2 regions of the Streptomyces sp. NPDC053665 genome follow, and region 2 is predicted to be linked to the other one. Evidence: riboswitches for the same ligand, from Rfam matches in the RefSeq annotation. Region 2 holds a riboswitch; the other holds the start of a gene.
What was found. A riboswitch is a leader RNA that binds a small molecule or an ion and turns the genes downstream of it on or off. The one in region 2 is predicted to bind cyclic di-AMP.
Positions count from the first base shown of each region.

Region 1 (11,098 bases), on a different contig from region 2:
GCCCCGCTGCTGATCGCCTGCGCGCTCGGCATCGAGCAGTTCGCCCTGCGCGCGGGCGGCCGCGGCGGCGCCGGCGGACCGGTCACCGTGCTGCGGACCGGGATGGGGCCGGCGGCGGCCGAGCGGGCCGTCACACGGATGCTCGCCGATCCGGCCCTGGGCGGCGCCGCCGTCCTCGCCACCGGCTTCTGCGCCGGGCTCGCGCCCGGGATGCACCCGGGCGACCTCGTCGTCGCCGAGGAGACCCGCGACCCGCGCGCCACGACGGCCTGCGTCGGGACCGACCTGCTGGTGAAGGCCCTGGTCCGCGCGGTACCCGGACGGACCGTGCACACCGGCCCGCTCACCGGGTCCGACCACGTCGTGCGCGGCCCCGAGCGCTCGGCCCTGCGCGCCACCGGAGCCATCGCCGCCGACATGGAGTCCGCCGCCACGCTCCTGAGCGCCGTGCGCGGGGGCGAGCGCCCGGTTGCGGCCGTCCGGGTGGTCGTGGACGCTCCAGAACATGAACTCGTCCGGATCGGCACGGTGCGCGGTGGAATATCAGCTTTCCGTGTTCTTCGTTCGGTCCTTCCCGCTTTCTTCGAATGGCACCGTTCCTTGCTGCTCCCCAGGAGGTGAGCCAGATGGCCATGCCGCTCCGACAGTCCATCAAGGTCGCTACGTACTTGGCTGAACAGAAGCTGCGCCGCAGGGACAAGTTCCCGCTGATCGTGGAGCTGGAACCGCTGTACGCCTGCAACCTCAAGTGCGAGGGATGCGGCAAGATCCAGCACCCCGCCGGGGTGCTGAAGCAGCGGATGCCGGTCGCCCAGGCCGTGGGCGCCGTCATGGAGTCCGGTGCCCCCATGGTGTCCATCGCCGGCGGCGAGCCGCTGATGCACCCGCAGATCGACGAGATCGTGCGTCAGCTGGTGGCCAAACGGAAGTACGTGTTCCTGTGCACCAACGCCATGCTGCTGCGCAAGAAGATGGACAAGTTCACGCCATCGCCCTACTTCGCCTTCGCGGTGCACATCGACGGGCTGCGCGAGCGGCACGACGAGTCCGTGGCCAAGGAAGGCGTGTTCGACGAGGCCGTGGAGGCGATCAAGGAGGCCAAGCGGCGCGGCTTCCGGGTCACCACCAACTCCACCTTCTTCAACACCGACACCCCGCAGACGATCATCGAGGTGCTGAACTTCCTCAACGACGACCTCGAGGTCGACGAGATGATGATCTCGCCCGCCTACGCCTACGAGAAGGCCCCCGACCAGGAGCACTTCCTCGGCGTCGAGCAGACCCGCGAGCTGTTCAAGAAGGCCTTCTCGGGCGGCAACCGGCGGCGCTGGCGGCTCAACCACTCCCCGCTCTTCCTGGACTTCCTGGAGGGCAAGGTCGACTTCCCCTGCACGGCGTGGGCGATCCCGAACTACTCGCTCTTCGGCTGGCAGCGCCCCTGCTACCTGATGAGCGACGGGTACGTGCCGACGTACCGCGAGCTCGTCGAGGACACCGACTGGGACAAGTACGGCCGCGGCAAGGACCCGCGCTGCGCCAACTGCATGGCGCACTGCGGCTACGAGCCCACGGCCGTCCTGGCCACCATGGGCTCGCTCAAGGAGTCGTTGCGCGCCATGCGCGAGACGGTCTCCGGGAACCGGGACTGAGGACGTGACCACCGTCCCGCTGGGCATGCCCGGGGTGCCGGTGCGCCCGGTCGCGCCCCGGCGCGCCTCGCGCACCGTCCACGTCGGCCAGGTGGCCGTGGGCGGCGGCGCCCCGGTGTCGGTGCAGTCGATGACGACGACCCGCACCTCCGACGTCGGCGCCACACTCCAGCAGATCGCCGAGCTCACCGCCGCCGGCTGCCAGATCGTCCGGGTCGCCTGCCCCACGCAGGACGACGCGGACGCCCTGGCGGTCATCGCCCGCAAGTCGCAGATCCCGGTGATCGCGGACATCCACTTCCAGCCCAAGTACCTCTTCGCGGCCATCGAGGCCGGCTGCGCGGCCGTACGCGTCAACCCCGGCAACATCAAGCAGTTCGACGACAAGGTCAAGGAGATCGCCCAGGCCGCCCGCGACCACGGCACCCCGATCCGCATCGGCGTCAACGCCGGGTCGCTGGACCGGCGGCTGCTGCGGAAGCACGGCAGGGCGACCCCCGAGGCGCTCGTGGAGAGCGCCCTGTGGGAGGCGTCCCTGTTCGAGGAGCACGGCTTCCACGACCTGAAGATCTCCGTCAAGCACAACGACCCGGTCGTGATGATCGAGGCGTACCGCCGGCTCGCCGAGAGCTGTGACCATCCGCTGCACCTGGGAGTGACCGAGGCGGGACCGGCGTTCCAGGGCACGATCAAGTCGGCCGTGGCCTTCGGGGCGCTGCTGTCCCAGGGGATCGGCGACACCATCCGGGTGTCGCTCTCCGCGCCGCCCGCCGAGGAGGTCAAGGTCGGCATCCAGATCCTGCAGTCCCTCGGGCTGCGGGAACGCCGGCTGGAGATCGTCTCCTGCCCCTCCTGCGGACGCGCCCAGGTCGACGTGTACAAGCTGGCCGAGGAGGTCACCGCCGGGCTGGAGGGCATGGAGGTGCCGCTGCGCGTCGCCGTCATGGGGTGCGTGGTCAACGGGCCCGGCGAGGCCCGGGAGGCCGATCTGGGCGTGGCCTCCGGCAACGGGAAGGGGCAGATCTTCGTCAAGGGGCAGGTCGTCCGGACCGTGCCCGAGTCGAGGATCGTCGAGACGCTGATCGACGAGGCGATGAGACTCGCCGAGCAGCTGGAGCAGGACGGCGTGGGGCCGGGGGAGCCTGCCGTCACCGTGAGCTGAGCAGCACGGAAACCGAAGGGGGCCCGTAAGTGACGATCCTGGAGAGCATCCGCGGACCACGCGACCTGAAGGCGCTGTCCGAGGCGGAGTTGAGCGCACTGTCCGCGGAGATCCGGGAGTTCCTGGTGCACGCGGTCGCCAGGACCGGGGGCCACCTGGGCCCCAACCTGGGTGTGGTGGAGCTGACCCTGGCCCTGCACCGGGTCTTCGCGTCGCCGGCCGACCGCATCCTGTGGGACACCGGCCACCAGGCGTACGTGCACAAGCTGGTCACCGGCCGGCAGGACTTCTCCAAGCTGCGCGGCAAGGGCGGCCTGTCCGGCTACCCCTCGCGGGAGGAGTCCGAACACGACGTCATCGAGAACAGCCACGCCTCCACCGCCCTCGGCTGGGCCGACGGGCTGGCCAAGGCACGCGAGGTGCGGGGCGGGGACGGCCACGTCGTCGCGGTCGTCGGCGACGGGGCGCTCACCGGCGGCATGGCCTGGGAGGCCCTCAACAACATCGCGGCCGCCCGGAACCGGCCGCTGATCATCGTGGTCAACGACAACGAGCGCTCCTACGCCCCGACCATCGGCGGGCTCGCCGACCACCTCGCCACCCTGCGCACCACCGACGGCTACGAGCGGGTCCTGGCCTGGGGCAAGGACGTGCTCCAGGGCACGCCCCTGGTCGGCGGCACCCTCTACGAGGCCCTGCACGGTGCGAAGAAGGGCTTCAAGGACGCCTTCGCCCCGCAGGGCCTGTTCGAGGACCTGGGCCTGAAGTACGTCGGCCCGATCGACGGCCACGACATCGGGGCCGTGGAGTCGGCCCTCCGGCGCGCGAAGCGCTTCCACGGGCCGGTGCTCGTGCACTGCCTCACGGAGAAGGGCCGGGGGTACGAGCCCGCCCTCGCCCACGAGGAGGACCACTTCCACACCGTCGGCGTCATGGACCCGCTCACCTGCGCCCCGCTGGCGCCGGCGGGCGGCCCCTCCTGGACGTCCGTGTTCGGCGAGGAGATCGTGCGGATCGGCGAGGAGCGGCAGGACGTGGTGGCGATCACCGCCGCCATGCTGCACCCGGTCGGCCTCGGCGCGTTCGCCGCGCGGTTCCCGGAGCGGGTGTGGGACGTCGGCATCGCCGAGCAGCACGCGGCCGTCTCGGCTGCGGGCCTGGCGACGGGCGGACTGCACCCGGTCGTCGCCGTCTACGCCACGTTCCTCAACCGCGCCTTCGACCAGCTGCTGATGGACGTGGCCCTGCACCGCTGCGGGGTGACCTTCGTCCTGGACCGGGCCGGGGTCACCGGCGTCGACGGGGCCTCGCACAACGGCATGTGGGACCTGTCCGTCCTGCAGGTCGTGCCCGGACTGCGCATCGCCGCGCCCCGGGACGCCGACCAGCTGCGGGCCCAGCTGCGCGAGGCGGTCGCCGTGGACGACGCGCCGACCCTGGTCCGCTTCCCGAAGGAGTCGGTGGGGCCGCGCATCCCGGCGATCGACCGGGTGGGGGGAACCGACGTCCTGCACCGGGCGCCGGACCCGCGCGTGCTGCTGGTGGCGGTCGGCGTGATGGCGTCCGTCTGCCTGCGGGCCGCGGAGCTGCTCGAGGCCCGCGGCATCGGCTGCACCGTCGTCGACCCCCGCTGGGTGAAGCCCGTCGACCCCGCGCTGCCGGCCCTGGCCGCCGAGCACGACCTGGTCGCCGTCGTCGAGGACAACAGCCGGGCCGCCGGCGTGGGCTCGGCCGTGGCGCTGGCCCTCGGGGACGCGGAGGTCGACGTGCCCGTGCGGCGCTTCGGCATCCCGGAGCAGTTCCTCGCACACGCCAAGCGCGGCGAGGTGCTGGCCGACATCGGCCTGACCCCCGTAGAGATCGCCGGACGGATCAGCGCGAGTCTGACCGTCGAGGAAGAGCAGTCCAAGGAGTCACAGGAATGACCACCGCCGAATCCGCGTCGGAGTCGTCGCAGGCCGGGGAGTTCGACCTCGGCGCGCTGCTGGCCGAGCGCGGGGCCGAGCGCTACGAGCTGCACACCCGGTACCTCAACCACCAGCTCCCGCGCATGCTGCACACCATCGGCTTCGACAAGGTCTACGAGCGCGCCGAGGGCGCCTACTTCTACGACGCGGACGGCAACGACTACCTGGACATGCTCGCCGGGTTCGGGGTGATGGGGCTCGGCCGCCACCACCCCGTCGTCCGCAAGGCGCTGCACGACGTCCTCGACGCCCGGCTCGCCGACCTGACCCGCTTCGACTGCCAGCCGCTGCCCGGCCTGCTGGCCGAGAAGCTGCTGGCGCACAGCCCGCACCTGGACCGGGTGTTCTTCGGCAACAGCGGCACCGAGGCGGTCGAGGGGGCACTGAAGTTCGCCCGGTTCGTCACCGGCAGGCCCAGGGTCCTGTACTGCGCGCACGCCTTCCACGGCCTGACCACCGGCGCGCTGTCCGTCAACGGCGAGTCCGCCTTCCGCGACGGCTTCGCCCCGCTGCTGCCCGACACGGCCGTGCCGCTCGGCGACCTCGACGCGTTGGAGCGGGAGCTGGACAAGGGCGACGTCGCGGCCCTGATCGTCGAGCCGATCCAGGGCAAGGGCGTGCTGGAGGGCCCGCCCGGCTGGCTGCGGGCCGCGCAGGAGCTGCTCCACCGGCGCGGGGCCCTGCTCATCGCCGACGAGGTGCAGACGGGCCTCGGCCGTACCGGCGACTTCTACGGCTACCAGCACGAGGACGGCGTGGAGCCGGACCTGGTGTGCGTGGCGAAGGCGCTGTCGGGCGGCTACGTCCCCGTCGGCGCCACCCTCGGCAAGGAGTGGATCTTCAAGAAGGTCTACTCGTCCATGGACCGGGTTCTGGTCCACTCGGCGAGCTTCGGGTCCAACGCCCAGGCCATGGCGGCCGGCCTGGCGGTGCTGTCGGTGATGGAGAACGAGCAGATCGTCGCCGGCGTCCGGGCCACCGGCGAGCTGCTCAGGTCCCGGCTCGCGGCGCTGACCGACCGCTACGAGATGCTCGCCGAGGTGCGCGGCCGGGGGCTGATGATCGGCATCGAGTTCGGCCGTCCGAAGTCGCTGAAGCTGCGCAGCCGCTGGGCCATGCTCCAGGCGGCCCGCAAGGGGCTGTTCGCGCAGATGGTCGTGGTGCCGCTGCTGCGGAAGCACCGGATCCTCACCCAGGTCTCCGGCGACCACATGGAGGTGATCAAGCTGATTCCGCCGCTGATCATCGGGGAGCGGGAGGTGGACCGGTTCGTCGAGGCGTTCACGGCCGTGATGGACGACGCCCACGACGGCGGACTGATGTGGGACTTCGGCAAGACCCTCGTCAAGCAGGCGGTCGCCAACCGCTGAATCCGGCCCGGTTTGCCTGAGAGGCAAGAAATTTGCCGCACAGGCAAACCTGCGGCTGAATGGAGGCATGAGCTCCTCCGCAAGCGAGCGGCCCCCAGCGGCCGGCTCGCCGGCCGAACCGGCCCCCGGCGCCCTGCCGGCCGCGGTCGCCCCGCAGCTGCGGGCGCTGCGGCGGCAGGCTTCCCTGACGCTGGAGGCCGCGGCCCGCGCCGCCGGGCTGTCGCCCGCGCACCTGTCCCGGCTGGAGACCGGCCGGCGCCAGCCCTCCCTGCCGATGCTGCTGGCACTCGCCCGCATCTACGGTACGACGGTCTCCGAACTGCTCGGCGAGACGGTCGCCGAACGGGACTCCGTCATCCGCGCCGCCGCCATGGAACCCACCGCGGCGGGCGGCTGGACCTACTGGCAGGCCGGCGCCCCCGGCCGCGGGATGCAGGCTCTGCGCGTGCACGTCCCCTTCGGCTCCCAGGGCGACATCGTGCGCGTCCACCCCGGGGAGGAGTGGCTGCACGTGCTGCGGGGCCGGCTCCGGCTGCGCCTGGCCGACACCCTGCACCGGCTGGCGCCCGGCGACAGCGCCCACTTCGACTCGCTGACCCCGCACCGCATCGCCGCCGAGGACCACGACGGCGTCGACCTGCTCTTCGTGCACACCCTGCTGCAGAGCCCCACGGCCGCCCTGTGCCTGGGCCCCAACCCTGGAGAGACGACATGAGCGACTTGGAGGAGAAGTTCCCCCGGGCCCTGTGGGTGCGCCTGCTGGTCTACCTGATCCTGGGACACGTCTTCGCCGCCTTCATCTACCTGCTGTTCGAGGTCGGGACGAAGTAGATCGCGGCCGGGGCCGGGGTCCGGGAGGGCCTCAGTCCAGCAGCCGCTCGCGCAGCCGCTCCCGGGTCTCGGGAGCGAGCCCCAGCCCCTGCTCCAGATAGGCGTCCACCCCGCCCCAGGTCTCCTCGATCGTGTCGAAGGCGGCCGTCAGGTACTCGGCGCGCGCGTCGAACAGGGGGCTGAGAAGTTCCATGACCTCGGGGGAGTACGCCGAGGCGTGCGAGCTGCTGCGGTGGACCTTGTAGCGGCGGTGCTTGGCGTTCGACTTCAGGTAGTCGTCGACGATCGCCTCCCGCTCGACGCCCACCGCCAGCAGCGTCACCGCCACCGACAGCCCCGCGCGGTCCTTGCCGGCCGCGCAGTGCATCAGTGCCGGGACGCTGTCCTGCGCCAGCGCGTGCAGGACCCGGGAGTGCTCGCCGGTGCGGTCCTTGACGATCGAGCGGTACGAGGCGATCATCCGGGCCGCGCCCTTGCCGTCGGCCAGGATCGCGCGCAACTGGTCCAGGTCGCCGTCGCGGACCATCGTCCAGAACTCGGCGCCGTCGGCCGGGTCGCTCAGGGGCAGGTTCACGTTGCGCACACCCGGCAGCGTGACGTCCGGCCCCTCCAGCTTCTGGTCGGCCGCGTTGCGGAAGTCGAAGATCGTGTGCAGGCCCAGTCCGGCCAGGAAGGCGGCGTCCTCCCCGGTCGCGTGCGCGAGGTGGCCGCTGCGGAACAGCACGCCCGGGCGCACCCGCCGTCCGTCCACCGTCGGCAGTCCGCCGACGTCGCGGAAATTGCGCACTCCGGTCAGCTCGGGCTCCGTCGACGGGACCTGCTGTGTCACGAGGGCTCCTCCCCATCGGTGCCCGCCGCCGCGGCTCGCCGGCGGGCACCACCCGACGATACGACATGCCTGCCTGGGGCAATCAGGTGTCCACAGGCGTCGCCGGCCGTCCCGGCCCTCGAGGGGCGGGCGACGGGGCGGCGGCCTCCCCGGTGCCGGGATCGTCGTCCATGTTGAGCGGAAGTGGCCGTTTGGTCCGAATGAGGCGCTTCGGCCGCTTCGCCACAACGTGCCCTGGTCGGCGCCGAGATGGGGCGAGGAGGCGTGACCATCGTCATATCCGTGACGATGTGTTGTCGCCATGTGCACGTAATTCAGGCGATTATCCGGGACATTGGGAAAAGCCGAAGATCGTGGATCCACGCTCGGTGACGGCGGAGAACACCGGCGCCTCAGGGAAAACACCGTCACGCGCAACCACAGGCTTGTCCCTTCGCGTCCCGGTCGCTTACGTTCCACACCGATCCGGACGGACGCCTAATCCTGCCGCCGCCCGGTGCCCGCACACACTGACCCGACGTACGGCAGGAGCGGGGGACCCACAGGTACGACGCCTGTTCCGGTTCCCGGAACGGCTTGGGGTTCAGTCGCGCCACGGCGCGGCCGGGCATCTCCAGCCCGCACCCGACAGCTCACCTCGCAGGCGACGGAGAGGAATTCGCCATGCCCGCGAAGGGTAAGCACCGCCGTCCCAAGACCCAGCGTTTCACCCGCTCCATCGCCGTCGCCGGCACCGGCGGCGCCGCTCTCGCGCTGCCGCTGATGGGAGCCGCCGGCGCCCACGCCGCCACCCCGCAGACGGCTCCGGACAAGGCGGTCCAGTCCGCTCCGGCCCCGGAGAAGAAGGCCGCCGAGAAGACCGCCGGCGCCCGCACGTACACCGTGAAGGCCGGCGACTACCTCGCGAGGATCGCCGCCGACCAGCACGTCAGCGGTGGCTGGAAGAAGCTGTACGCGGACAACCGCGACGCCGTCGGCGACGACCCGTCGCTGATCCACCCGGGCCTGAAGCTCTCCCTCGGCAAGAAGGCCGCCGCGAGCCAGGCCCCGGCGAAGCCCGCCCCCAAGGCCTCGGCGGAGAAGCCCGCGAAGAAGTCCGCCGCCGAGTCCTCCGCGGACACCTCCGCCAAGGCCGGCACCGCCGCGAAGCCGGCCGCCGCCGCGCCCGCCGCCCAGAGCAACGCCAGTGGCTTCTCGCTGCCGGTGGACGGCGCGTCCGTCGGCACCCCCTACCGCATGTCCGGCAGCATGTGGTCCAGCGGCTACCACACCGGTGTCGACTTCGTCGTCCCGACCGGCACCTCCCTCAAGGCCGTCGGCGCGGGCACGGTCGTCTCCGCCGGCTGGGGCGGCGCGTACGGCAACCAGGTCGTCATCAAGCTCAGCGACGGCAACTACGCCCAGTACGCCCACCTGTCGCAGCTGTCCGTCTCGGTCGGCCAGACCGTGACCGCCGGGCAGCAGATCGGCCTGTCGGGCGCGACCGGCAACGTCACCGGACCGCACCTGCACTTCGAGATCCGCACCACGCCCGACTACGGCTCGGACGTGGACCCGGTCGCCTACCTGCGCTCGCACGGCGTCTCCGTCGGCTGACCGACCGCACCCCCACCTGCCTGACACGCCGCCGAAGGCCGGACCCGAACGACCGGGTCCGGCCTTCGGCGTGTGGCGAGCACCCCCAACGCCCCCGTGGACATGCGTATTCCGAAGTTGACCAACCCTTGGGGAGTGGCCTTTCTCACCGCCCGTCAAGCCCTGCCTACGGTCGCGTAGGTCACATTCGAGGGTGAATCATGAACGGCTGTGGCAGACGATTCGAAGAGTGACAGCAAAGCAGTGATCGGGTCGTACGTGGCGCTGGGGGACAGCTTCACCGAGGGCGTCGGCGACCCCGGCCCCGACGGGGCGTTCGTCGGCTGGGCCGACCGGTTCGCCGTCCTGCTCGCCGACCTGAGGCCCGAGGGCGACTTCCGGTACGCGAACCTCGCCGTGCGCGGCAAGCTCCTCGACCAGATCGTGGCGGACCAGGTGCCGCGGGCCGTCGAACTGGCCCCGGACCTCGTCTCGTTCTGCGCCGGGGGCAACGACATCATTCGGCCCGGCACCGACCCCGACGAGGTGGCCGAGCGCTTCGAGCGGGCGCTGCTGCGGCTCACCGCCGCGGCCGGCACGGTGATGGTGACGACCGGGTTCGACACCCGGGGCGTGCCCGTGCTCAAGCACCTGCGCGGCAAGATCGCCACCTACAACGGACATGTCCGGGCCATCGCCGACCGGTACGGCTGCCCGGTGCTCGACCTGTGGTCCCTGCGCAGTGTCCAGGACCGCCGGGCCTGGGACGCCGACCGGCTGCACCTGTCTCCCGAGGGGCACACACGGGTGGCGCTCCGCGCGGGCCAGGTGATGGGCCTCGACGTGCCCGCCGACCCCGAGCAGGTCTGGCCGCCGCTGCCGCCGCGCGGGGCGTTCGACATGCGGCGCGACAACGTCCAGTGGGCGCGCGAGTTCCTGGTGCCGTGGATCGGGCGCCGGCTGCGCGGCCAGTCCTCCGGCGACCACGTGACGGCCAAGGGGGCCCTGTCCCCGGACGACATCCGGATGCGGATCGCGCCCGTGGCGTGAGACCCGCGCCGGGCGGGCCGGACCGCTACCGGGCGGGCCGGACCGCTACCGGGCGGGCGACGCGGCCGGTTCCAGGCCCAGTTCCCGGGCCAGGGCCTCGTCCGCCCACTGCCGGGCGCGGGCCCGGGGGACCGACCCGGGGTAGGACGTCAGCTGGACGGCGAGGCCGTCGAGGAGGGCGGTGAGGCGGAAGGCGGCCCCCGGGGGATCGGGGCAGGGGAACTCGCCGGCCGCCACGCCCTCCGCGATGACCTCGGCCAGGGCGGCCTTCCACTGCCGGTCGAGATCCTCGGTGACCTCCCGCAGCGCCGGCTCGCGCAACGCGGCCGCCCAGCCCTCGATCCACAGGCGCCAGCCCTTGGCCTGGCCGGTCGGCGCGTACCACCGCACGGCCGACCGCAGCCGGCGCAGCGCCGGGGACCGGCGGCCGAGCAGCCTGCGCAGGTGCGCGAGGTCGGCCTCGGCGGCGTGCCGGAACGCGGCGGCGACCAACTGCTCCTTCGAGGAGAAGTGGTAGAGCACCAGCGCGTTGCTCACCCCGAGCGCCGAGGCCACGTCGGCGATCCTGACCGCCGCCACGCCCCGCGCCTCGATCTGCTCGATGGCGGCCCGCAACAGCTCCCCGCGCCGCTCCGCGACACTCAACCGGACTCTCGTCACACCGT
Region 1 is NZ_JBVJKK010000001.1:736,771-747,868, reverse strand. Features, by position in the region: gene ACZ6ZN_RS03235 (phosphorylase family protein) at 1-621, shown strand, start outside; gene hpnH (adenosyl-hopene transferase HpnH) at 627-1,649, shown strand; gene ispG (flavodoxin-dependent (E)-4-hydroxy-3-methylbut-2-enyl-diphosphate synthase) at 1,654-2,811, shown strand; gene dxs (1-deoxy-D-xylulose-5-phosphate synthase) at 2,841-4,736, shown strand; gene ACZ6ZN_RS03215 (aspartate aminotransferase family protein) at 4,733-6,148, shown strand; gene ACZ6ZN_RS03210 (helix-turn-helix domain-containing protein) at 6,216-6,863, shown strand; gene ACZ6ZN_RS03205 (DUF6126 family protein) at 6,860-6,979, shown strand; gene ACZ6ZN_RS03200 (tyrosine-protein phosphatase) at 7,011-7,808, opposite strand; cyclic di-AMP (ydaO/yuaA leader) riboswitch at 8,313-8,467, shown strand; gene ACZ6ZN_RS03195 (M23 family metallopeptidase) at 8,472-9,404, shown strand; gene ACZ6ZN_RS03190 (SGNH/GDSL hydrolase family protein) at 9,648-10,433, shown strand; gene ACZ6ZN_RS03185 (TetR/AcrR family transcriptional regulator) at 10,479-11,093, opposite strand.
Region 1: it holds a riboswitch for cyclic di-AMP, as region 2 does, so the genes downstream of both, ACZ6ZN_RS03195 (M23 family metallopeptidase) here and ACZ6ZN_RS13505 (transglycosylase SLT domain-containing protein) in region 2, are expected to answer to the same signal.

Region 2 (11,098 bases):
AACCGAGATTCGCCGGCCGCGCGCACGGCACCGGGCATCGCGCACCGGGCATCGGGACTACGGCGTCGCGCACAGCGCATCGGGCACCGGGACTACGGCGTCGCGGGTCCCCGGCGGGCGCGGTGCGCGCGGACCTTCTCGCGGTTGCCGCAGTGCTCCATCGCGCACCAGCGGCGGCGGCCCGGGCGGGAGGTGTCGACGAAGAGCAGGTGGCAGTCGTGTGCGCCGCACTCGCGCACGCGGTCGGCGTGCTCTCCGGTGAACAGGGCGATCGCGTCCCGTGCGACGGTCGACAGCAGGCCGGTGCCGGTGGCACCCGGGGCCCAGGTGTGGCGGCCGTCCGGCGTCATGCGGGCGACGAGCGGGGCTTCGCCCGCCGCCGCGTTCACGGTGTCCACGTGGGTGCCGCGCGGCGGACGGCCGTGGGCGCGGTCCGCGGTGAGCAGGAACAGCGCGTCGCGCAGTGCGCGGGCGCGCCGGAGCTCCGCGGGGGAGACGGTGAGATCGAGTCCGTCGGGCAGCCTGCTGCGCTCCGCCCAGGCGACCAGGTCGGCGGGCTCGTGCAGCGCCTCCCAGCGGGTGAAGGCGCCGGGACCGCCGGTGGTCAGCAGTTCCAGGCACAGGGCGCCGGGGTCGAAGCGGTAGGGCTTGCCCCGGGCCGTGACCAGGGTCAGGCCGGGGGACGGATCCGGCGATCCGGCAGCGCGTTCGCTCACCCAACCAGTATAAGTGGTTACATGACGCAGACACCGCAGTCCCCGGCCCCCGTCCACTTCAAGGTCGTCATCGACGCCGGGGACCCGCAGGCGCAGGCCGACTTCTGGGCCGCCGCCCTGCACTACGAGGTCGAGGACAACAGCGCCCTCATCGAGAAGCTGCTCGGCTTCGGCGCCCTGCCCGAGGACGCCACGGTGTCCTTCCACGGCCGCCGCGCCTTCCGGGACCTGGTCGCCGTGCGCCACCCCGGGGATCCGGTCGAGGAGGAGAGCGGGACCGGGCTGGGGCGGCGGCTGCTGTTCCAGCGGGTGCCGGAGGCCAAGACGGTCAAGAACCGGCTCCACCTCGACCTGCACCCGGGCCACGGGCGGCGCGAGGAGGAGGTCGCGCGGCTGGAGGGGCTGGGCGCGCGCGTGCTGCGGAGGGTGGCGGAGCAGGGCGGCGAGTGGGTGCTCATGGCGGACCCGGAGGGGAACGAGTTCTGCGTCCAGTGACGCGCACCGGATGCCACAACCGTGTGGCCGATTACCGGTCTTGACGGAAAGTCAGTCCCAGCTTCACCATCTGGGCACCCCATTCACTCCGGGCTGCCCGTGGACACCCCACGGCTTCCCGACGGAATCCGGAGTCCCCACATGAAGCTCTCCGTTTCCGCGCGCACCGTCGCCGCGGGCGGCATGGCAACAGCCATGCTCCTGACCGGCGGTGCCGTGGCCGACGCCGCGTCCTCCGCTCCCTCCAGAGCGGCGGCCGCGCCGGACATACCGGTGGCGAACGTCAAGACGCACCTGTCCCAGTTGCAGTCCATAGCCACCGCCAACGGCGGCAACCGGGCGCACGGCCGGACCGGTTACAAGGCCTCGCTGGACTACGTGAAGGCCAAGCTGGACGCGGCCGGGTACACCACCACCATCCAGCAGTTCACCGCTAACAGCCGCACCGGCTACAACCTGATAGCCGACTGGCCCGGCGGTGACACGAGTCAGGTCGTGATGGCCGGCTCGCACCTCGACAGCGTCTCCTCCGGCCCCGGCATCAACGACAACGGTTCGGGCTCGGCCGCCGTGCTGGAGACCGCGCTCGCCGTGGCCCGGGCCCAGTACAAGCCCACCAAGCACCTGCGGTTCGCCTGGTGGGGCGCCGAGGAGCTCGGCCTCGTCGGCTCCCGCTACTACGTCAACCGGCTCACCACCGGCGACCGTTCACGGATCAGCGCCTACCTGAACTTCGACATGATCGGCTCCCCGAACCCGGGCTACTTCGTCTACGACGACGACCCGGCGATCGAGACGACCTTCAAGGACTACTTCACCGGCATCGGCGTCCCCACCGAGATCGAGACCGAGGGCGACGGCCGCTCCGACCACGCGCCCTTCAAGAGCGCGGGCGTGCCGGTGGGCGGGCTGTTCACCGGGGCGAGCCGGACGATGACGTCGGCGCAGGCGGCGAAGTGGGGCGGTACGGCGGGCCGGGCCTTCGACCGGTGCTACCACTCCTCCTGCGACACCACCGCCAACATCAACGACACCGCCCTGAACCGCAACAGCGACGCCCTCGCGTACGCGGTGTGGGAGCTGTCCGAGTAGCAGCCGCGGGCCGGTCCGCCTAGGCGCCGCCGGCGCGTGCGGTGAGTCGGCCCATGCGGGCACGGGCCGACTCCAGTTCCTCGATCTCCTCGGCGGCCGCACCGCCCTCGGCGGCGAGTTCGGTCCACAGGGCGATCAGTTCGTGCCCCAGCTCCAGCCCGGTCGCCGCGTCGCGCACCGCCCGCCAGGCGGTCGCGGCGCTGCGCACGTTGCCGTAGGCGCCCTCCGCGTCACCGGCGCGGCGCCGGGCACCGGCCAGGTCCAGCGACATCCGGAAGGCCCGGAGCGGATCGCCCGCCAAGTACGAGATGTAGGCACCGAGTTCGCGCAGCCGGAGCACCTCGGGGTGCTCCGGCCCGAGCGTGCCGGACGCCCGGGCGACGGTCTGCTCCGCCAGTTCCGCGGCCGCGTCGATCCGGCCCTCCTTCACCGCCTCGTTGATCCGCGCGACCGGCTCCGCGAGCACCGCGGGGGCGTTCGGGTCGCCCGGGGCGGTGAGGGGCTCGTCGCCGAGCACGGCCTCCGCGACGGCGTCGAACCCGCGCGGCGGGGTGGGCTTGGGGTCGGGATCGGCCGCCAGCAGGGCGGCTTCGGGCATCGGCTGGGGCCGCGGCGCCGGGGCGTCCTCGGGGACGGGCAGCGGCCTGGCCTCCATGGGCGGGGGCGGGCCGAAGGAGCCGGTCGGGGGCGCGACGGTGCCGGGGGCCGACGGCGGGGCCGGGGGCGCGTCCTGCGGTACGGCGCGCAGGGCGAAGGTCGGGACGGAGTCGCCGGCGGGCTGCGCCTCGGGCACGGCCCGCAGCGGGAAGGTCGGGGCGGCGCCCCGCTCCGGCGCGGCGCGCAGGACGTGGGTCGCGCTGTCCTCCCGCCCGGGCTGCCGCTCGGCGGTCGCATCGGCGGCACCTTGCGGCTCGGCGCCCCCGGAAAGGAGGCCCGGCCGCTCCGGCACACCGGAAACAGGACCCGGCCTCCCCGGCACACCGGAAACAGACCCCTGCCGCCCCGGCACCCCGGGCTCAGACGCCTGCGCCCCCGGCACCCCAGGACCAGACGCCGGCCGCCCCGGCACCAAGGGCTCAGACGCCGGCCGCTCCGGCACCCCGAGAACAGGACCCGGCCGCCCCGGCACCTCGGAACCAGACGCCTGCCGCCCCGGCACACCGGGAACAGGACCCGGCCGCCCCGGCACCCCGGAACCAGACCCCTGCCGCCCCGGCACACCGGAAACAGACGCCTGCCGCCCCGGCACCCCGGGGACGGGACCCGGCCGCTCCGGTGCCCTGGGGACGGGTTCGGCCGTGAAGTGGCTGGAGCCGTCCGGGTCCACGCGCAGCGGGACGACGTAGCCGATGCGCTCGTCGTCGACCGTGGCCAGCACGGGATGACCGGTGGCCAGGGCGATGTGGTGGAGCCGGTCGAGCACGGCCCGCTGGATCTCCTCGCCGGGGGCCGCGAAGACCGGGACCCCGCCGACCGACGCGCCGTCGGACGCCCCGCCCGGACCCGCCGGGGAGCCCGCCCCCGCCCGGGGGACGTGGACCTCGATCGGCGTCGCCGGGGCCGCCGCGCGCACGGCCTGCTTGTGTTCCCGCTTCTTCTCGCGGCTGAGTCGAGACATCGTCCCCTCACTCGGCGTCGTACACCTACTGTCGAGTGTGTCCGCTCGCCCACGCTTCTCACGTCACCGCGGTGTCACAGGCTCGTCCCAAGGACAACGCCTGCCGGAGGGGATCGTTCCGCGGGGCGCGGGCACCGAACACACGAGGGAGGAGAGGGGCATGCCCACAGGGCGACAGGGGCCGGAGATCTGGTTGCGCGGCCCGGTGACCGCGACCGGGCCGGGAGCGCCGCAGCCGGTGCACGACCGCGCCGCGCCGCGGAGCTTCTCCTGGGTCGGCACGCACGGCGGCGCGGGCGTCTCCACCCTCGCCGCGGTCTACGGCGGGTACGACAGCGGCCGCTCCTGGCCCGGGGCGGGCGCCCCGCGCTCGGTGCTGCTGGTCGCCCGGACGCACGCGGCCGGTCTGGGCTCGGCCGCCGCGGCGGTGGAGGCCTTCCGGCGCGGCCAGGCCCCGCCGGGTCTCGACCTCGACGCCGTCGTGCTCGTGGCCGACGCCCCGGGCCGGCTGCCGCGCCCGCTCGTCCAGCGCGTCAGATCCCTGGAGTCGGTGATCGACGTGTACCGCGTGCCGTGGGTGACGGCCTGGCGGCTCGGCGAGCCCGGCGGACCGCCCCGCGAGACCGAGGCCCTGGCCCGCCTGACCGGGGCGGCGCGCTGACGGACACCGGGCTGTCCGCCACCCGGATCGCGGCGGCCGTACACGCCCGGCGCCTGCGCGCCACCGACGTGGCCGCGGCGGCGCTGCGCCGGATCGCACGGGCCGATCCGGATCTGTGCGCGTTCCTGGAGGTGTGGCCCGAGGAGGCACTGCGCCGGGCGGCGGAGGTGGACGCGCTGCTGGACGAGGGCGGCGCCCCGGGCGGACGGCCCCTCCCCCTCGCGGGCGTCCCCGTCGCCGTGAAGGGCCGTCACGGACTGCGTGCCGCGGGGGCTTTGGTCGAGGCCGGGTGCGTGGTCGTGGGCGCGACCTCCGTGCCCGGGCCGGGGACGGCGTGGCAGACCTGGGGGCTCGGGGCCCGGGGGCGGACGGTGAATCCGTGGCGGGCCGACCGGACGCCGGGAGGTTCCTCGGCCGGGGCCGCCGCGGCGGTGGCGGCCGGTCTCGTGCCGCTGGCGACCGGCGCGGACGGGGCCGGGTCGGTGCGGATCCCGGCGGCGTGGTGCGGGGTGCTCGGGCTGAAGGCGACGAACGGACGACTGCCCTCCGCCGACCGTACGGGGCTCGCCGCCCCCGGCGTGCTCGCCCGGTCGGCGCGGGACGCGGAGCTGTGGTGGCGGGTGGTGTCGGGGGAGCCGCCGTCGCCCGCGGTGGCGCTGCCCGTCACCGCCGTCTGGTCTTCCGGCCTGGGTTTCGCCGCGCCCGACCCGGAGCCGGTGGCGCTGGCCCGGGCCGCGGTGGAGCGGCTCGTGGCGGCCGGGGTGGTCCGGCTCGTACGGCCGCGCGTGCCGGTGGAGCTCGCCGACCCGGGGCCGGCGTGGCTCGCGTTGCGGGCGGCGGGGGCCGGGCGGGCGGCGGGTGGTCCGGGGCCCGGGGCGGACGGGGCCCACCGCGTGCGGGCACGGAACGACCGGCGGCTGGCGGAGCTGTTCGACGGCGCACAGCTGCTGCTCACCCCCACCGCCCCCACGGCACCGCACGGCCACGAAGGCCCCGGTGACCGCTACTCCACCTCCCTCACCTGGGCGTTCAACCTCAGCGGGCATCCGGCGCTGAGCCTGCCGGCCGGGTTCGGCGGCGACGGCTGCCCGGCCGGGCTGCAGCTGGTGGCACCGCACGGGCGGGAGGCGCTGCTGCTGGCCGTGGCGCGGGAGGCGGAGGCCCGGGCCCGTCGCCGAGCCGGCCCCGGCGGACGGGACCCTGGCGGATTTACTTGCGTGCGCATATGATGCAAGCGCCTGTAATTGACCGACGCCCATCATTCAGGGGGAACAGCCATGACCCGCCGCTTCCTTTTCGTCCTGGGCAGCGCCCGCTCCGACGGGAACTCCGAGCTGCTGGCCCGCCGGGCCGCCGAGCAGCTGCCGGCCGACGCCGAACAGCAGTGGCTCGACCTGACCGCCCATCCGGTGCCGGACTTCGAGGACCTGCGGCACGACAGCGACCACGTCCGCCCGACCGAGGGCAATGTGGCGCTGCTGCTCGACGCCACGCTCGGGGCGACCGACATCGTGATCGTGTCGCCCCTGTACTGGTACTCGGTCTCCGCGCAGACCAAGCGCTACCTGGACTACTGGTCCGGCTGGCTGCGCACGCCCGGCCTGGACTTCAAGGAGACCCTGGCCGGACGGACGCTGTGGGGCGTCACCGCCCTCGCGCACGAGGAGCAGGTGGTGGCCGACCCGCTGATCGGGACGCTGCACAACTCGGCCGCGTACATGGGGATGCGGTTCGGCGGGGTGCTGCTCGGCAACGGCAGCAAGCCCGGTGACGTGCTCGCCGACACCGAGGCGCTGGCCCGGGCCAAGACGTTCTTCGCCCAGGAGGCTCCGCCCGCGCGGTTCCTGTACGAGAAGTGAGCGCCGGGGGCGCGGCCTGGTGCTCCCGCTCCCCCGGCGCGCCGGTGGGTCACTTCCCCGCGTCGGCCGCCTTCACGAGCGCATCCTTGGTGACCGCGCCGACGTAGAGCCGGCCGTCGTCGGTGACGAGGGCGTTGACCAGGCGGGTCGAGAAGACCGTGCCCGAGCCGAACCTGCCGGTCACCTTGTCGCCGAGCGAGTCGACGAAGTCACCGAGGGCGCCGCCGCCCGCCCCCGCGCCGGAGGGCACGCCCTCGCCGCCGGTGTCGAAGGTGGCGATGGCGTTCCAGCCCTCGCCGATGGTCTTCATGCCGTCGGGGCCCTCGCCGAGGTCCTTCCCGGGCTCCGGGGCGTGCCCGCCCTTGCGGGCGTGCTCCTCGGCGGCCTTGCCGAACTCCTTGCCGGCGTCCTTCTCCTCGGTGACCTTCGCACCCTTGGGCGGGGTGAAGTCGAAGGTGGAGGCGGCCGGCCTGGAGAAGTCGACCTTGGTGAAGCCGGCGTCCACGACGGCCGAACCGCCGCTCGCGGGAACCAGGGTGAACTTCAGCGGCATGCCGGTCTTCGCGTCCACCGCCACGGTGACGGCTCCGATCGTCGAACCGGACTGCTTCGGCTCGACGAGCAGCTTGTAGGCGTCGCGGCCGGCGACCCGCGCGGTGCCGTCCACCGTGACGGAGGTGGTGTCGTCGACGGCCTTCAGCACCTCCTCGGCGAAGTCCTTGGGCGTGGCGGGCGGTTGCTGCTTCTCCGCCTTCGGGCTCTGCGGACCGGTGCCGTGGTAGACCTCGCCGGACGTGCCGTCGTAGGCCCAGACGTCCTTGCCGTTGTGGATGACGCTGTACTCGGCGGCGTTCTCCACCAGGGACAGCTTCTGCCGGTCCGGGCCGTCGGCGGCGACGCGCAGGGTGTGCGTGCCGGAGGCCAGTTCGGTGAGCTTGGTGGTCGGGTCGGCGGAGGAGCCGTCGCCGCCGCCCGCGGCGCCGGAGAGCAGACCGGACTCCAGGCCGCCGAGGTTCGGCAGACCGAGGTCCGTGGTGATCTTCACCGTGCCGGACAGCTGCTCGACGTCCGACTTCGCGATCTTCTCGACGAGCTGCTGGGCGGTGATCTCCGGAAGGTCGGGGTCGCCGGAGTCGGCGAGCGCCGGGACCAGGCCGATCGTCGCGGCCGCCACCCCGATCACGGTGACCGGGACGACGTAGCGGGCGGCCTTGCGCCGCCGGGACTGCCGCTCGTCGGCCTCCCCGCCGGTCGTGCTGTCGTCGGATGCGTACGGTGCCATGTGTGCCCTACCTCCATGGTCGGCGGCGGCCGTCCGTGTCGTCCACGCACTCGTCCGTGAGCCGCCGTTCTCACCCGAACAGGTGAGGAGTGGTGTCTTCCGTGGTTCCCATCTGACCAAATCGGCCGGGCGGATACGTCAGACCGCGGGCTCAACTCCGCGTACTGCTGGGGTATGACACGCGGGGGCGGCTTCTCCCCCGACCCGTAGGGGTCGGGGGGAGGCGGGGCTAACCGGCGCGGTGCACCACGGCGTCGCACAGCTCCAGCAGCGCCGTCTTCGCGGCGCACTCGGGCAGCGGCGCCAGCGCCGAACGGGCGTCCTGGGCGTAGCGGACGGTGTCCTGGCGGGCCTGCTCCAGCGCCGGGTGGGCGCGCAGCAGCCGCAGGGCCTCGGCGTGCCGGGCGTCATCGGTGAGGTCGGAGTCGAGCAGCTCGCACAGGGCGACGTCCTCGGCGAGGCCGAGCCGGGCGGCCCGCTCGCGCAGCCGGAGCACCGGCAGGGTGGGGATGCCCTCGCGCAGGTCGGTGCCGGGGGTCTTGCCGGACTCGTGGGAGTCGGAGGCGATGTCCAGGACGTCGTCCGCGAGCTGGAAGGCGACGCCGAGCCGCTCGCCGTACTGCGTCAGCACGTGCACGACCGTCTCGTCGGCGCCGGACATCATCGCGCCGAAGCGGCAGGACACGGCGATCAGGGAGCCGGTCTTGCCGCCCAGCACGTCGAGGTAGTGCTCGACGGGGTCGCGGCCGTCCTGCGGTCCGGCGGTCTCCAGGATCTGCCCGGTCACCAGCCGTTCGAACGCCTCGGCCTGCACCCGCACGGCCTCCGGGCCGAGATCGGCCAGGATGTGCGAGGCGCGGGCGAAGAGGAAGTCGCCGGTGAGGACCGCGACGGAGTTGCCCCAGCGGGTGTTCGCGCTCTCGACGCCGCGGCGCACGGCGGCCTCGTCCATCACGTCGTCGTGGTACAGCGTGGCGAGGTGGGTGAGCTCGACGACGACCGCCGAGGGCACGATGCCCGGCGCGTGCCGGTCGCCGAACTGGGCGGCGAGCATCACCAGCAGCGGCCTGAACCGCTTGCCGCCGGCGCGCACCAGGTGCTGGGCGGCCTCCGTGATGAAGGGCACCTCGCTCTTGGTGGCCTCGAGCAAGCCTTCCTCGACAGCCGTCAGTCCGGCCTGGACATCGGCTTCCAGAGCCTGGTCCCGCACGCTCAGCCCGAACGGCCCGACGTCGGTCACGAGGGGTCTCCTGTCTGCTGGTGTCTGGCGGTGCTTACGCGGATTGTCGATAGGTCGCTGCCCTCACTCGAGTCAGCGTATCCGGTCACGTTTCGATCACCGCCAGCGCCCATGGTTACAGGCCGGGTGGTATCCGATCAGGACCGCGATGTTTTCGATCAGGTCATAAGAACAGACATTTATCGACTTACCCGGAGCAAGCGGCTCATGCCGGATTTGCCCTTCTGAGTATGCAAATCCTTGTTTGCGGAATTTGCTCCACGAGACGTGATCAGTGAGTTGGGTCACCCCCACCCTTTCACGCCCGACCTTGGAAGGCGACACGTACGGCCGCACCGGGAAAGCGAGTTGAGCCTTGGCGAACGCAAAGGATCAAGGTGCCCCATACCGGTCGACCAAGGTCAACAAGCGTCATATGTGACTCCCGTGCTTGTTCCCGACATGTGCTCTCGCATACGTTCCGGCCCTGTCCGGCGGACGCCGAATCCTGCCACCGCCCGGACACCCATCAACCGATCACTCACGCAGGGCAGGAGCGGGGGACCCAGGTAAGTCGCCGGTCCGCACAGCGGAACGGCTCGGGGTGAAGCCGCGCACGGCACACGGTGCCGTACGCGGCCGGGCACCTCCCGGCCCGAACCCGACAGCTCACCTCGCAGGCGCCGGAGAGGAACATCGCCATGCCCGGACGAGGCACGCACCGTCGCCCCCGAAGGAACCCGATCACCCGTGGTGTCGTCGCAGCCGGCACCGGCGGGGCGGCCCTGGCCCTCCCGCTCCTCGGCGCGGCCCACGCCGTCGCCGCCGAGCCGCAGAGCGCGCCCGCCGCGCACGTCCTGCCGCAGGCCGCCCAGCCCGCGAAGTCGCTCACGTACACCGTGACCAAGGGCGACACGCTCTACCGCATCGCCGACACGTACGACGTCCAGGGCGGCTGGAAGCAGCTGTACAAGGACAACCGCGCCGCCGTCGGCGACAACCCGAAGCTGATCCACCCCGGTCTGAAGCTGAAGGTGAAGGGCGCCGAGGCCGCCGCCCCGGAGAAGAAGGCGACCACGTCGCCGGCCCCGGCCGAGTCGGCCGCGAAGCCCGCCGCCCAGCCGGCCGCGAAGCCCGCCGGCGGCGTCGCCCAGGCCACCCAGGCCTCGACGAAGACCTACGCGGACAACCTGGACGGCTGGATCCGCGAGGCGCTGGACATCATGGCGCAGAAGGGGATCCCGGGCTCCTACGACGGCATCCACCGCAACATCATGCGCGAGTCGTCCGGCAACCCCCTGGCGATCAACAACTGGGACTCGAACGCGGTCGCGGGCACCCCGTCCAAGGGCCTGCTCCAGGTCATCGACCCGACCTTCGCCGCGTACCACGTGGACGGCACCCCCTTCGACCCGTACGACCCGGTCGCCAACATCACGGCGGCCTGCAACTACGCGGCCGACCGCTACGGCTCGATCGACAACGTCAACGGCCCGTACTGAGCCGCCTCGTCCAGCAGTCGCTCGAGGACGACGGCGATGCCGTCGTCCTCGTTCGACGCGGTGACCTCGTCGGCCACCGCCTTCAGCTCGGGATGGGCGTTGGCCATCGCCACCCCGCGGGCGGCCCAGTCGAACATCGGGATGTCGTTGGGCATGTCACCGAAGGCCAGGGTGTCCGCGGGCCGCAGCCCCAGGTGCTCGGCGGCCAGCGCCAGCCCCGTCGCCTTGGTCACCCCGCACGGCTGCAACTCCACCGTGCCCGGCCCGGACATCGTCACCGTCGCCAGTGAGCCGACCACCGACCGGGCCGTCGCCGCCAGTTCGTCGTCCGACAGGTAGGGATGGCGCAGCAGCACCTTGCTGATCGGCTCGCCCCACAGGTCGTCGCGCCGGTCGACCCGCACGGCGGGCAGGGTCGGGTGCGGCATGAGGTAGCCCGGCTCGATCAGCGTCAGGCCGTCCACGCCGTCCTGGTCGACCGCCGCGTACACCTGACCCACTTCGGCCTCGATCTTGCCGAGGGCCGTCTCCGCGAGTTCCCGGTCCAGCGTGATGGACCACAGCAGCCGGTCCGCGCCGGCGTCGTACACCTGCGCGCCCTGCCCGCACACCGCGAGCCCCGTGCAGCGCAGGTCGTCCAGGAGCGGCCGCACT
Region 2 is NZ_JBVJKK010000003.1:128,770-139,867, reverse strand. Features, by position in the region: gene ACZ6ZN_RS13550 (CGNR zinc finger domain-containing protein) at 93-716, opposite strand; gene ACZ6ZN_RS13545 (VOC family protein) at 738-1,211, shown strand; gene ACZ6ZN_RS13540 (M28 family metallopeptidase) at 1,353-2,303, shown strand; gene ACZ6ZN_RS13535 (tetratricopeptide repeat protein) at 2,323-3,921, opposite strand; gene ACZ6ZN_RS13530 (DUF6668 family protein) at 4,082-4,582, shown strand; gene ACZ6ZN_RS13525 (amidase family protein) at 4,651-5,811, shown strand; gene ACZ6ZN_RS13520 (flavodoxin family protein) at 5,860-6,441, shown strand; gene ACZ6ZN_RS13515 (LolA family protein) at 6,491-7,723, opposite strand; gene ACZ6ZN_RS13510 (polyprenyl synthetase family protein) at 7,953-8,963, opposite strand; cyclic di-AMP (ydaO/yuaA leader) riboswitch at 9,471-9,640, shown strand; gene ACZ6ZN_RS13505 (transglycosylase SLT domain-containing protein) at 9,644-10,444, shown strand; gene ACZ6ZN_RS13500 (HAD family hydrolase) at 10,408-11,098, opposite strand, start outside.